DNA from 4 places in the Pantoea sp. y20 genome. Region 1 is predicted to be linked to each of the others. Evidence: predicted binding sites of a transcription regulator. Region 1 holds the regulator's gene; each other region holds the start of a gene.
What was found. Region 1 encodes Fur, which represses iron uptake genes when iron is present. Its sites were predicted from a motif close to ATAATAATGAGAACNACTATCAA; they were not measured.
Positions count from the first base shown of each region.

Region 2: the regulator Fur is predicted to act here: its motif matches at 1,534-1,556, upstream of entS (enterobactin transporter EntS).
Region 3: the regulator Fur is predicted to act here: its motif matches at 1,128-1,150, upstream of ACYAC5_RS08190 (TonB-dependent siderophore receptor).
Region 4: the regulator Fur is predicted to act here: its motif matches at 1,977-1,999, upstream of ACYAC5_RS15970 (TonB-dependent receptor domain-containing protein).

Region 1 is NZ_CM142816.1:1,258,194-1,261,322, forward strand. Features, by position in the region: gene glnS (glutamine--tRNA ligase) at 1-710, shown strand, start outside; gene ACYAC5_RS05800 (hypothetical protein) at 946-1,341, shown strand; gene fur (ferric iron uptake transcriptional regulator) at 1,403-1,852, opposite strand; gene fldA (flavodoxin FldA) at 2,207-2,737, opposite strand; gene ybfE (LexA regulated protein) at 2,875-3,129, opposite strand, start outside.
Region 2 is NZ_CM142816.1:570,509-573,637, forward strand. Features, by position in the region: gene fepB (Fe2+-enterobactin ABC transporter substrate-binding protein) at 1-218, shown strand, start outside; gene entS (enterobactin transporter EntS) at 213-1,463, opposite strand; gene fepD (Fe(3+)-siderophore ABC transporter permease) at 1,605-2,594, shown strand; gene fepG (iron-enterobactin ABC transporter permease) at 2,591-3,129, shown strand, end outside.
Region 3 is NZ_CM142816.1:1,741,581-1,744,709, reverse strand. Features, by position in the region: gene treA (alpha,alpha-trehalase TreA) at 1-902, shown strand, start outside; gene ACYAC5_RS08190 (TonB-dependent siderophore receptor) at 1,165-3,129, shown strand, end outside.
Region 4 is NZ_CM142816.1:3,452,951-3,456,079, forward strand. Features, by position in the region: gene ACYAC5_RS15970 (TonB-dependent receptor domain-containing protein) at 1-1,848, opposite strand, end outside; gene ACYAC5_RS15975 (Rdx family protein) at 2,069-2,356, shown strand; gene ACYAC5_RS15980 (PadR family transcriptional regulator) at 2,426-2,965, opposite strand; gene ACYAC5_RS15985 (siderophore-interacting protein) at 3,055-3,129, opposite strand, start outside.

The DNA.
Region 1 (3,129 bases):
ACAATATCGTGGAGATGGCTTCACTGGAATCGTGCATTCGTGACGATCTCAATGAAAACGCACCGCGTGCGATGGCGGTAATGGATCCGTTGAAAGTGGTGATCGAGAACCTGCCTGCAGGTCACGATGAGATCATCACTATGCCGAATCATCCGAACAAACCGGAGATGGGCACGCGTGAAGTGCCATTCAGCCGTGAAGTGTGGATCGATCGCGCTGACTTCCGTGAAGAAGCCAACAAGCAGTATAAGCGTTTGGTGCTGGGTAAAGAAGTGCGTCTGCGTAATGCTTACGTGATCCGTGCCGAACGTGTGGCGAAGGATGCTGAAGGCAATATTACCTGCATCTATTGTACTTGCGACGTTGATACGCTGAGCAAAGATCCGGCCGATGGCCGTAAAGTGAAAGGTGTTATCCATTGGGTTTCTGCAATCCACGCGCTGCCAGCGGAATTCCGCCTGTACGATCGTCTGTTCAGTGTGCCAAATCCGGGCGCGGCTGAGGATTTCCTCACCACCATCAACCCAAACTCACTGGAAATCAAACAGGGCTTCGTTGAGCCTGGTTTACGTGCTGCCGATTCGATGGCACCGTACCAGTTCGAACGTGAAGGCTATTTCTGTGCTGATAGCGTCTATTCACAGCCCTCCAGGCTGGTGTTTAACCGCACCGTAGGTTTGCGTGATACCTGGGCAAAAATCGGCGATTAATAGTTTTAGTCGCGAGCACGATAAGATCATGAAAGGGCGAGCAATCGCCCTTTTTTATTATCTCAATTTGGCCAGATACGACCTTTTATGCTGCACGCCTCAATTCGCCTTTAATTCCCTATTTGCGACTATTCTGACTTTAGAAAAATTAACCCATTTGGCAGTGTGAAAAACTTTTTTTCAGGTAGGCTATGCGCTCTCAGACGGTGCTCTGCGGCTTATCTAAGGAAAAAAAATGACAACTCTCGCCCAGGAAGCCAGGCATAGCGTGGTGGTTTTACATCAGCTTATTGAACGTATTTTCAATCAGGCGGAAGGCAGTGACGACAGCATTGATCTGTTTTTATCGCACTTTCATCCCGAGTTCAAAATGGTCACGCCGCAAGGCAAACGATTGGACCTCAATGAAATGGAAGTGCTGTTTCGCCAGTTACAGGGGCAGCGTGAAGGCATGCGCATTGCCACCAGTGAGCACGCCATCATCTCGCAGCAAAGCGAGGAAGTGACGATTCAGTATCGTGAATTACAGATGATGAACGGCATCAATCAGAGCCGCATTTCACTGGCGGTATTGGATTGCAGCACCGCCATTCCGCGCTGGCGCTACCTGCAGGAAACGCTTGTCGCCTGATTACAGGCATAAAAAAACCGGCTCAAGCGCCGGTTTTTTTTATACTGCATAGCACACTCAATTACTTATCGTGGAGCGTATCGTCTTCGCGGCAGTCTCCCAAAGCACAATGACCGTACAGGTACAGGCTGTGGTTGCTGAGCTTAATGCCGTGGCGAGTGGCAATTTCACGCTGACGCGTTTCGATTGATTCATCGCTGAATTCTATAACTTTGCCACAATCCAGGCAGATCAAGTGATCGTGGTGATGCTGCTGAGTCAGTTCGAAGACAGATTTGCCGCCTTCAAAGTTGTGACGGGTTACGATGCCCGCGTCGTCAAACTGGTTAAGAACGCGATACACCGTTGCCAGACCAATCTCTTCGCCCATATCAATCAGGCGCTTATACAAATCTTCCGCACTGACGTGATGGGACTCTGGGCCGGGTCCCTGAAGCACTTCCAGAATTTTCAGTCTGGGTAGCGTGACTTTCAGGCCAGCCTTCTTCAATGCGGAGTTGTTGTCAGTCATGCGGATATTGTCCTGTTACTTTGCTAGTCACTTGCGGCGCAGGGGCCTTGAATGTTTAGGTCAACGCGCATTCTCATTTGCGTCTCATTATAGAACTCAAGCAGTGAAATGAAAACCAAGGCAACGTCCTTAATCACCAAAGTTTGTAAGGATATCGTCACTAACGTCTTCAAGACGCTTGGGTTTTGGATTCCATTTCACTCAGCCTCATTCTACTGCCAGAGGAATAAGCGGATGACCATTGCGGGTATTCTACAGATTTGCGGGGAAAAGTTAAAAAACCGTAGCTATTATTTTTATAGGAAATTCCGTTACCCGATGTGAGGCAGTGCGCACATCGGGCAGAGCAGGGAATTAAGCTTCAATAATCTCTTTCAGCTGCAGCTCATCAAAGATCTGCTTCACCCACTTCTCAACGCGTTCGTTGGTCAATTCCGGCTGACGGTCTTCGTCAATGGCCAAACCAAGGAAGTTTTTGTCATCGGCCAGGCCTTTAGAGGCTTCGAAGTGATAGCCTTCGGTTGGCCAGTGACCGACGATCACCGCACCATTCGGCTCAATGATGTCACGGATAGTGCCCATCGCATCACAGAAGTACTCGGCGTAATCTTCCTGATCGCCACAACCAAACAGCGCTACCAGCTTACCATTGAAATCAATCTCTTCCAGCGTCGGGAAGAAATCGTCCCAGTCACACTGCGCTTCGCCGTAATACCAGGTTGGGATACCCAGCAGCAGGATGTCGAACGCTTCGAGATCTTCTTTGGTGCTCTTAGCAATGTCATGCACTTCGGCGACATCTTTACCCAGTTGTTTCTGGATCATCTTTGCAATGTTTTCAGTGTTGCCGGTATCGCTGCCGAAGAAAATGCCTACGATTGCCATGGGTTAGGTAACCTCTTAAATCCTGATTGTGAAAGTAAGTCAGTTGACTGCACAGTTATGCGAATAATAGCAGACCGGTAAAAAGTGCGGAACGTATAAAACCGTGACTTTGTGTTCCAGCGTGCGGTCTTCGCGCGTTACGACAGTTTGAGCTGTGCCAGCAGCATTTGTTCAATCAATTCGCTGCGACTGATGTTTTGCTGATCGGCTAGCGTGCTGAGGGCGTCAACCGCCTCGCTCGACATCTTCAGCTCAACACGACGCAGCCCACGCACTTTATCGCGCTTGAGCTGATTGCGTTTGTTGATGCGTAACTGTTCATCACGCGTCAGCGGGCTGGTTTTCGGGCGACCAGGACGCCGCTCGTCTGCGAAGAGATCAAGCGTAGTGCG
Region 2 (3,129 bases), 690 kb from region 1:
GCGAAAACGTTGCCAGCGGCCTGACCGGTAAAACCTTCCTGCTGTTCGCCGCTGACGATAAAACCACGCAATCGGTGTTGAACAATCCGTTCCTTGCACAAAACGCGGCGGTGCAGGGCAAGCAGGTTTACGAGCTGGGCGTCGATTCCTTCCGTCTTGATTACTACAGCGCCAGCAATCTACTGGCGCGTCTGGAGAAGCTGTTCGTTAAATCATGATGCCTGTTCCGTCAGCTCCGGTGCTGGCGGATGGTAACGACGTAAACGGCCCATCACCCACCACATCACGATGCCGAGCAGCGCCGACGTAAAGCCAAATACCGCGGCGGCCTGCGGTGGCAGCAGCCATGAACCCATCGCACCAATCACCGCCGCACCAATCGCATCGCCGGTCACGTTCTGCGCGGTCCACAAGCCGTTGATGCGGCCTAACAGATGATCTGGCGTTAATGCCTGAATCATCGCGTACTGCACCAGGCTGTTGATGGCGCTGAAGTAACCGAAAGCGACTAAACAGGCTAACGCCAGCGGCAGGTTCGGCATCTGGCTAAACAAACCCAACGCGACAAACGCTGCAATCGCACTGCCGAGCACCAGCTGTCCGGGACGCGCGGCGTGTTTCAGTTTACCGCTGGTGAACGCGCCGATAGCTGCGCCGAGCGGCACGGCGGCATACATCAGGCCAAGCTGGTCAGCGCTCACTGACCAATGCGGCGCAAGCGACGGATAGAGCACGCGCACCGCGCTGGCCAGCGTGACTAATGCGCCAATCAGCGCCACCATGCCGACAATCGGGCTGGCGAAAAGAAACTGCACGCCAGCGGCGAGGGATTTCAGCGGATGTTCACGCGGTTGTGGCGGCGGCGGCAAAGTGGGCAATTTCAGCAGCGTTAACACGGTAAGTAAGGTGCCAAAGGCAGCGAGTGCGTAGTTCCACGTCACGCCGCCGTGAGCAATCACCAGACCAGCAATCGCGGGCGATAAAATGGAGCCGAAGCGCACCGTCAACATGGTGATAGCGCCCGCCTGCATAATGTTTTCCCTACCGACCAGCGCGGGCGTCGCCGCCAGCAGCGCGGTGACGCCAATCGCGCCGAAAAAACCATCCCAGAAACCCAGCAGATAAACCGCGATCAGAGAGGGTTCTGGCAGCGCGGCGTTAATCGCCAGCGCGATAAAACCTAAGCCGCAGGTGGATCGGGCAAACAAAATCAGCTTTTTGCGTTCATGGCGATCCGCCAAAACGCCGCCGGTGAGCAGGCCGATAAACATGCCGGCAGCGGCCAGCGTCACCGCCAAGCCCACCAGCAGCGGTGAATGGGTCATGTGCTGAATCTGCACCGGCACCGCCACAGCGAGCATGCCGAGCGCGACAATCGAGATAAAACGCGCGATAAACACCGCGCGAAAAGCCGGGTGAGTTTTCAGCAGCGAGAGATCGATAAAGTGGGAAGATTTGTTCATGTGTTCGCCTTATTGCACCAATTTTCCTCATCGTCCGCGAGGCGAGTCATGGTAACATAGCTGAACGCGAGTAATAACGATAACCATTATCAAGTTACATCGCGCATGCAACGACGTTGAACAGTGAAGGTTTAGAACGCTATGCGCCAGATTCGTGCATTAGCAGGCTCAGGGATTCTGCTCTTGCTCCTCATCGCGCTCAGCTTAATGCTGGGGGCAAAATCAATACCGCTTCCCGATGTTTATCATTCGCTTACCACCTCCTGTCACAGCGCGGAGTGCGTCATTGTGCGTGACGCGCGCCTGCCGCGTACGCTGGCCGGTTTGCTGGCGGGCGTGGCGCTCGGCCTCGCTGGTGCGTTGATGCAGAGCCTGACGCGCAATCCGCTGGCCGATCCCGGCATTCTTGGCGTCAACGCCGGAGCAGGTTTCGCGGTGGTAATTGGCATTGCGCTGTTCGGTGCTGACTCGCCGGTGGATTGGCTCGGCTTCGCCTTTGGCGGCGCGCTGCTGGCGTCCGTGCTGGTGGCGATGACCGGCGCGATTGGCGGCGGGCGTGTCAATCCGGTGCGTCTGACGCTGGCCGGCGTGGCGCTGGGCGCGGTGCTGGAAGGATTAACCTCTGGCCTGTCGCTGCTCAATCCCGACATCTACGATCATCTGCGCTTCTGGCACAGCGGCTCGCTGGATATTCGCAATTTCACCACGCTGCGCACGCTGTTCCCGGCGGTGCTGATCGGCAGCGTGGTGGCCATTGCGCTATCGCAGGCGCTGAACAGTTTGAGTATGGGTGGCGACATGGCGACCGCGCTCGGCACGCGGGTGGCGCGCACCCAACTGCTTGGCCTGTTGGCGATTGCGCTGCTGTGCGGCGCAGCCACCGCGGCGGTGGGCCCGATTGCCTTTGTCGGTTTAATGACGCCGCACTTTGCCCGCTGGCTGGTGGGCAACGATCACCGCTGGATGCTGCCTGCGACCGCGCTGATCACGCCGATTCTGCTGCTCGCCGCCGATATCCTTGGCCGCCTGCTGGTGGCGGGCGAGCTGCGGGTTTCCATCGTCACGGCGATGCTCGGTGCGCCGATGCTGATTGCGCTGGTGCGCCGTAAATTGGGCCGGGGTGCACTATGACGCGTCGTGTCGGGTTACATACGCTTTGGCTGCTGTGCGCCTGCGCTCTGCTGGCTTATATGGCGATGACGCGCGGTGCATTGCAGATCAGCAGTGATCAAATCTGGCAAATTCTGCTCGGGCAGGGCGCCAGCAACGTCAAACTGATCGTGCTGGAATGGCGCTTGCCGCGCGTGCTAATGGCGCTGCTGATTGGTGCGGCGTTAGGCATCAGCGGCGCAATTTTCCAGTCGCTGCTGCGTAATCCGCTCGGCAGCCCGGACATTCTCGGTTTCAACACCGGCGCTTACAGCGGCGTGCTGGTGGCGCTGGTGCTGTTTAATCAAAGCGTCACGGCGATGACCGGCGCAGCGTTGATTGGCGGCATCGCCACGGCGGCGCTGGTCTATCTGTTTGCCTGGCGCAACGGCGTAGAGACCTTCCGGCTGATTATCGTCGGCATCAGCGTGCGCGCGCTGCTGATGGCGTTGAATTCCTGGCTGATTATCAGCGCCTCGCTGGAGTCGGCGCTGAGTGCGGGCTTGTGGAGCGCCGG
Region 3 (3,129 bases), 480 kb from region 1:
TGATTAAACTCAGCGACGGCACGCTGCTTAACCGTTACTGGGACGATCGCGATGCGCCGCGTACCGAATCCTGGCTGGATGACGTCAACACCGCGAATAAAGCGCCGGAACGCAATAAACAGCAGGTTTATCGCGACTTGCGTGCGGGCGCGGCTTCGGGCTGGGATTTCAGTTCGCGCTGGTTCACCGATGCGCACAATCTGGCGTCCATCCGTACCACGCAGCTGGCACCGGTTGATCTCAACAGCCTGATTTTCCACCTCGAACAGACATTATCTAAAGCTGCCAAACTGGATAAGCAGGATGACAAAGCTAAACAGTTCGCGGCGGATGCTGAGAAACGTCAGGCGGCGATCAATCGCTACCTGTGGGATGAGAAAAAAGGCTGGTACGCCGATTACGATTTCCAGAAGAAGCAGGTGCATTCACAGCTGACCGCTGCGACGCTATTCCCGCTCTATATGCAGCTCGCGAGCGATAAGCAAGCTGAACGCACCGCTTCCGCAGTTGAAAAACAGCTGCTGAAACCCGGCGGACTGGTGACCACCACGGTGAATAACGGCCAGCAATGGGATGCACCAAACGGTTGGGCGCCGCTGCAATGGGTGGCGGTGGAAGGTCTGGAGCATTACAAGCAGCCGAAGTTGGCGCAACAGATTGGTCAGCGCTTCCTGCAGAACGTTCAGGCGACCTACGACAAGGAACATAAGCTGGTCGAGAAATACGTGGTTGAAGGCGCGCAGCTGGGCGGCGGTGGCGGCGGTGAATATCCGCTGCAGGACGGCTTCGGCTGGACCAACGGTGTGACGCTGAAGCTGCTTGATAAGTACTGCCCGAAAGACAAAACCTGTAATAACGCTGGCGATATCCCGAATATGCCGGTTTTAAGTAGCGCGAAGTAATTACCTCTATTCTGCCGGGCGAAGTAGCCCGGCAACCGCACATTACTGTAGCGGCGCAATTTATTGCGCGACCCGAACCTGGGTAAGGTTTCGCCAGTGCAATGCGCGATAAATCGCGCCGCTACGGCTCGTGCCTGTCATCTGTGCATTTTCCTCACATCCCTCTAGCAACAAACTCACATCTTGAAACATTCGCGACAAAAGATAATAATTCTCAATCTGATATCGATAGCTATTCCCATTAAAATAACAGGAACCTCTCATGACCTCGTTGTTTACCCTTAAACGTGGCCGCGTACTGTGCGCGCTTGCGCTGGCTTTACCCGCGGCAAGCTTCGCTGAAGAGTCGATTGTCGTGACAGCGCAACCGCAAGAGAGCGCCACCTCGCCGACGCAGGGCTATCTCGCCACGCGCAGCAGCGGTGCCAGCAAAAGCGATCAGCCGCTGATCACTACCCCGCAGTCAATTTCGGTGGTGACGCGTCAGCAGATGGAAGATCAGGGCGCGCAGGATCTCAATCAGGCGCTCGGTTACACGCCGGGCGTCTTCACCAACTTTGGCGGCGCGGCCACGCGTTATGACACCATCGCGCTGCGAGGTTTCCACGGCGGCGATGTCGATAACACCTTCCTCGATGGCCTGCGCGTGATGAGTGACGGCGGCAGCTTCAACATCCTGCAGGTGGATAACTGGTTCCTCGACCGCATCGATGTGATTAAAGGTCCCTCCTCGGCGCTCTACGGCCAAACGGTGCCGGGCGGATTGGTGAATATGGTGAGCAAGCGCCCGCAGTTTGCTGAAGAGGGCCACTTCCGCCTGGCGACCGGCACCAACGCCACCAATAACGCCGCCTTTGATTACACCAACGCCATCAACGATCAGTGGGCATTTCGCGTAACCGGCATTACGCGCAACAGCGATACCCAATACGATCACACCCGCGAAGAGAAATATGCGATTTCGCCACAGCTGATGTGGCAGCCAAGTGAAGATACCAACTTAGTGCTGCGCGCCTACCTGCAGAAAGATCCGTCCGGCGGCTATCACGGCTCGGTACCGGCGGAAGGCACGCTCTATAGCCATAATGACCGCAAATTGAGTGACAGTTTCTATGAAGGTGACACTGCGCTCGATCAGTTCAAACGTCGCGAACAGATTTACAGCTATGACTTCTCGCATCGCTTCAACGATGTGTGGTCGGTGTACTCCACCGGCAGCTACAGCCACTCCAATACCGAGCTCGATCAGGTTTATCAGATTGGCTGGAACGCAACGAATCCAGACCTGCTGAACCGCTACTACTCCGGTGAGCGTTCATCGCTGAGCGCGTGGGCCAACGACAACCGCTTGCAGGCTGATTTCGCTACCGGCGCGGTTCAGCATCGCGTGACGCTGGGCGCGGAATACCATCGCTATAAAAACGACATCACCAAAGCCAGCGGTGCTGCCAGCGCGCTGAATGCGTGGAACGGCGAAGAAGTGGGCATCATGCCGGACTTCGACTGGACATCGCAGACGCGCCGCTACTATCAAACCGGTTTGTATCTGCAGGATGAGTTGCAGCTTGATCGCTGGCATCTGGATTTGTCGGGACGCTACGATCGCATCGTGTCGGAAAACGGCACCAGCCGTCGTCAGGACGATCACATCAGCGGCCGCGCTGCGCTGCTATATGCCTTCGAGAACGGCATCTCGCCTTATGTCAGCTGGAGCCAGGCAATAACGCCGGCTTCGTTAACCGATCCTTTCGGCAATCAGCTAAAACCGACTACGTCAGAGCAGTATGAAGCGGGCGTGAAATATCAGCCGCTGGGCACGCGCGATATGTACTCAATCGCGGTGTACGATTTGACCCAGGACGATGTCGCCAACCGTAACGTGCTGGACGGCACTTACACGCCGTCGGGCAAAGTGCATTCGCAGGGCATTGAACTTGAGGCGCGTAATCAGCTGACGTCGCGTTTTAGCACCATCGCCGGCTACACGCTAAATCATCTGCGCTTTAAAGATTCGGTGGACGGTAACGATGGCCATACACCGTATGTGACGCCGAACAGCATGGCATCGTTGTGGGGACATTATCAGTTTGACTACGGCTTGAGCGCCGGTACGGGTGTGCGCTATATCGGCAAACAGTGGGCGGATAACGAGAACACCACGCGTCTGCCATCGGTTACGCTGTTTGATGCGTCGGTTCGCGCCGATCTTGGCGCATGGAACTCACAG
Region 4 (3,129 bases), 2.0 Mb from region 1:
GAACCAGGTGCCGTAATTCACTTTGGTGGATATCTCAGCACCATAAATGTAGGCCTTATCGCGGTTTTCAGCCTGATAGCTGGTGTAGATGTTGCTCGGAACGTTGACGAACATCTCCGGATTGGTGGCGCGGCGATAGCGGGTGTAGGCGATGAAGTTTTTGTACTGGTTATAGAACACCGAGGTGTTGACCGTTACACCTTCTGTCGCCTGGCCTTTCAGGCCCCACTCAAAGTTGTTGCTGGTTTCGGTTTTCAGATCGGTGTTACCAATCAGCGCATATTGCGCGCTACCCGCATAGCTGGAACCCAGGTTCCATGAGCCATACAGCTGGCTGGTGGTGGGGAACTGCACGCCGCGTTTGTATTGCAGATAGGTGGTCAGCGATGGCGTTAAATCGTACTGGAAAGTCAGCGATGGCAGCACCTGCGTATCGGAGTTAGTTTTGCCATACAGCGCATCAACCTGCTCTTCGGTCAGCACCGTGCTGCCGGTGGTGAGATCGCCGAGATTTTTCGGCTTAGTGCTTTGATACATCACGCGCACGCCGGGGATGACCGCGAAGTTGTGGCTATCAAGATCGAAATTGATCTTATCTTGCAGGTATCCTGCCACCGCAAAAGTGCGGCTGTCAGACTGCGGTTGGGTGATGGCGCTAAAGGCGCTCGGCGCTGGCTCCTGGCGGAACGGACGCTCGCTGTTGTCGAGGCGCGCATTGACACCGGCACTCAGCTCGTGGCGGCCCAGCGTTTTGGTGCCGCGCGTGTCGAAGCCATAGCTATCGACGTTGAAATCGGAATAGACAAAGCCGTACTGGCTGGCGCTGGTCGGCAGATAGGTATTGTCGTGCGCCTGAGTTTGCTGCCAGTAAAGGCGCGTGGTCAGCGTATCGATAAAGTCGTTGTACGGCGTCCACTCATCCGCCAGATTGATGCCCCAGCGGCGCGTATCGCTCTGCTGCTGCGCGGTGCCCCAAACGGTGTTGCCGCTGGTGTCCCAGGTATCGTAATGGCTGTGGTTGGTTTTGTGGTAGTAATCAAAGGTAGCGCTCAGCTTGTGCTGATCGTTCGGCTGCCAGATCCCGGACGTCATAAAGGCGTCAGAGTGCCAGTTGGCCGGATAAGCCTGTTTCGCGTCGCTGTTGTTGCGGGTTTCCTGGCCATCGCGACGGCTGTAAACAAACAGGCCGCGCAGCTCATCATCGCCAGCAGCGGCGGTGATGCCGTTGTGCCAGCTGCGATTCGATGAGTCGTAATCGCTCTGGTAACCGAAATAAGTATTTTTGTCGCTGCTAAGGTAATCGTCAGCGGTTTTATTGTGGAACGAGACGTTACCGCCAATCGAGGTATTCGGCTGATCCACCGCCGTGGCGCCCTTCTCAATATCAACGCTGCCGAACAGGTAGGGATCGATGTAATCGCGGCCAATACCAAAGGTGTTGTTGCCGGTGCGGCTGACGTAAGGGCGGCCGGTGGCATCGGGAATCGGAATGCCGTCGATATCCATGCCGACGCGATTACTCTCCAGACCACGAATGTTGTAACCGGTGTAACCCGCGCGGTCGAAACCGCTTTTACCGGCAGAGGATCCGCCGCTGGATCCGGTGGCGCTGATCAGCGGCTCATAACGCATGATCGAACCGAAATCGTTCGCACCGCGTTTTTGCAGCTCTTGTGCTGTGATGGTGGTTTTATTGCCGGCCTGCTGTTTTGGCGCGGTGACGGTGAGAACCGGTCCATTGCTGGTGCTATCGCTGGCGGCAAAGCTGCAAGCGGCATGAATAGCTGAAGATAAGATGGCAACTTTGAAAAGACGTTGCTGGGCTGTTCCCTGAAAGAGTGAAGACATGCGCGAAATACCTGGTTAATTGTTAGTATTCGCTCACTTGCTTGCTGCCGGAAAGTACGGACCTTGGTTAAAAGACCGCAAAAATTATGGACTTATTTTTTGTAATAAATGATGTCGAAAGGAATGTAATGCAAGTGGTAATCATTATCAACTAGCAGTAAGCTAAGATGTATCTTGGACCGCACATTTTGTTAACTTCATTATCTAAATGAGACACGTTATGTCACAAAAACCAGCGATTACCATTCATTACTGCACACAATGTAACTGGCTGCTGCGTTCCGCCTGGATGGCGCAGGAGTTGCTGCATACCTTTGCCGAGGATTTAAGAGCGGTAACGCTACAGCCGGGAACCGGCGGCGTGTTTGAGATTACCATTGATGGTCAGGTGATTTGGGAGCGTAAGCAGGAAGGCGGATTCCCGGATGCGGCAGCGCTGAAGCAGCGCGTGCGCGACGTCTGCTGGCCGGATCGCGCGTTAGGGCATGTGGATAAGAAGAAGAGTTGATTTGGGGTTCGTGCGTTATCGGAATAAACGGATGTACACGCACCTAAGGTCGTCATTCATGGCAACCTGCTAACTTTTAGCGATTTTTTCCGCCGCTTCCTGCAGCGCGCTGATCACGATCTCCAGCGCCTCATCCGAAATCTCTTCCTGCGCCAGACGATGATTCAAGGTGTGTTTGATCAGATGAATCGCCTGTTCGACCTGCGGAATGCTGCGGTTATTCACCAAAATCGCCAGCGAGGTTAAGCGCTCGATAATCGCATTCACATTGTCACGATTCTCCGCCAGCAGCGCCTCGCCGCCTTCATTCAGCGCATAGGCTTTACGCGATGCCTGCGCATCGACCACGCGAATCGCATCCATCTCTTCGAGCAACGTAAGGTTGGGATAGATAATGCCGGGGCTGGGTGAATATTCCCCTTTGGAGAGCTCTTCAACCGATTTAATCAGCTCATACCCGTGCGCAGAGCTGATGGCGAGAAAGTGCAGCATTAACAATCGGATATCGCTGGCATCCAGCATCCGCTCCCGACGCTTCTTGCGTGCGCCTGCACAGACGGTGCGCTGTGCGTGATCGGACTGCCATGGAAAATCCCGCTGCTGTTTCATTGCCTTCCTGAGCGCTAATTAAGGGAGGTTGATAGTAGTCTGCCACCTGGCAAAATTCAACACAGGCGGCAGCGCGCGCGGCGTTGGCGTTATTTCTGATGCCAATAAGCTACGGCGCGCACGAAATCGGTATGTGCACCGCGTCCCTGGGTGAAGTAATCGCT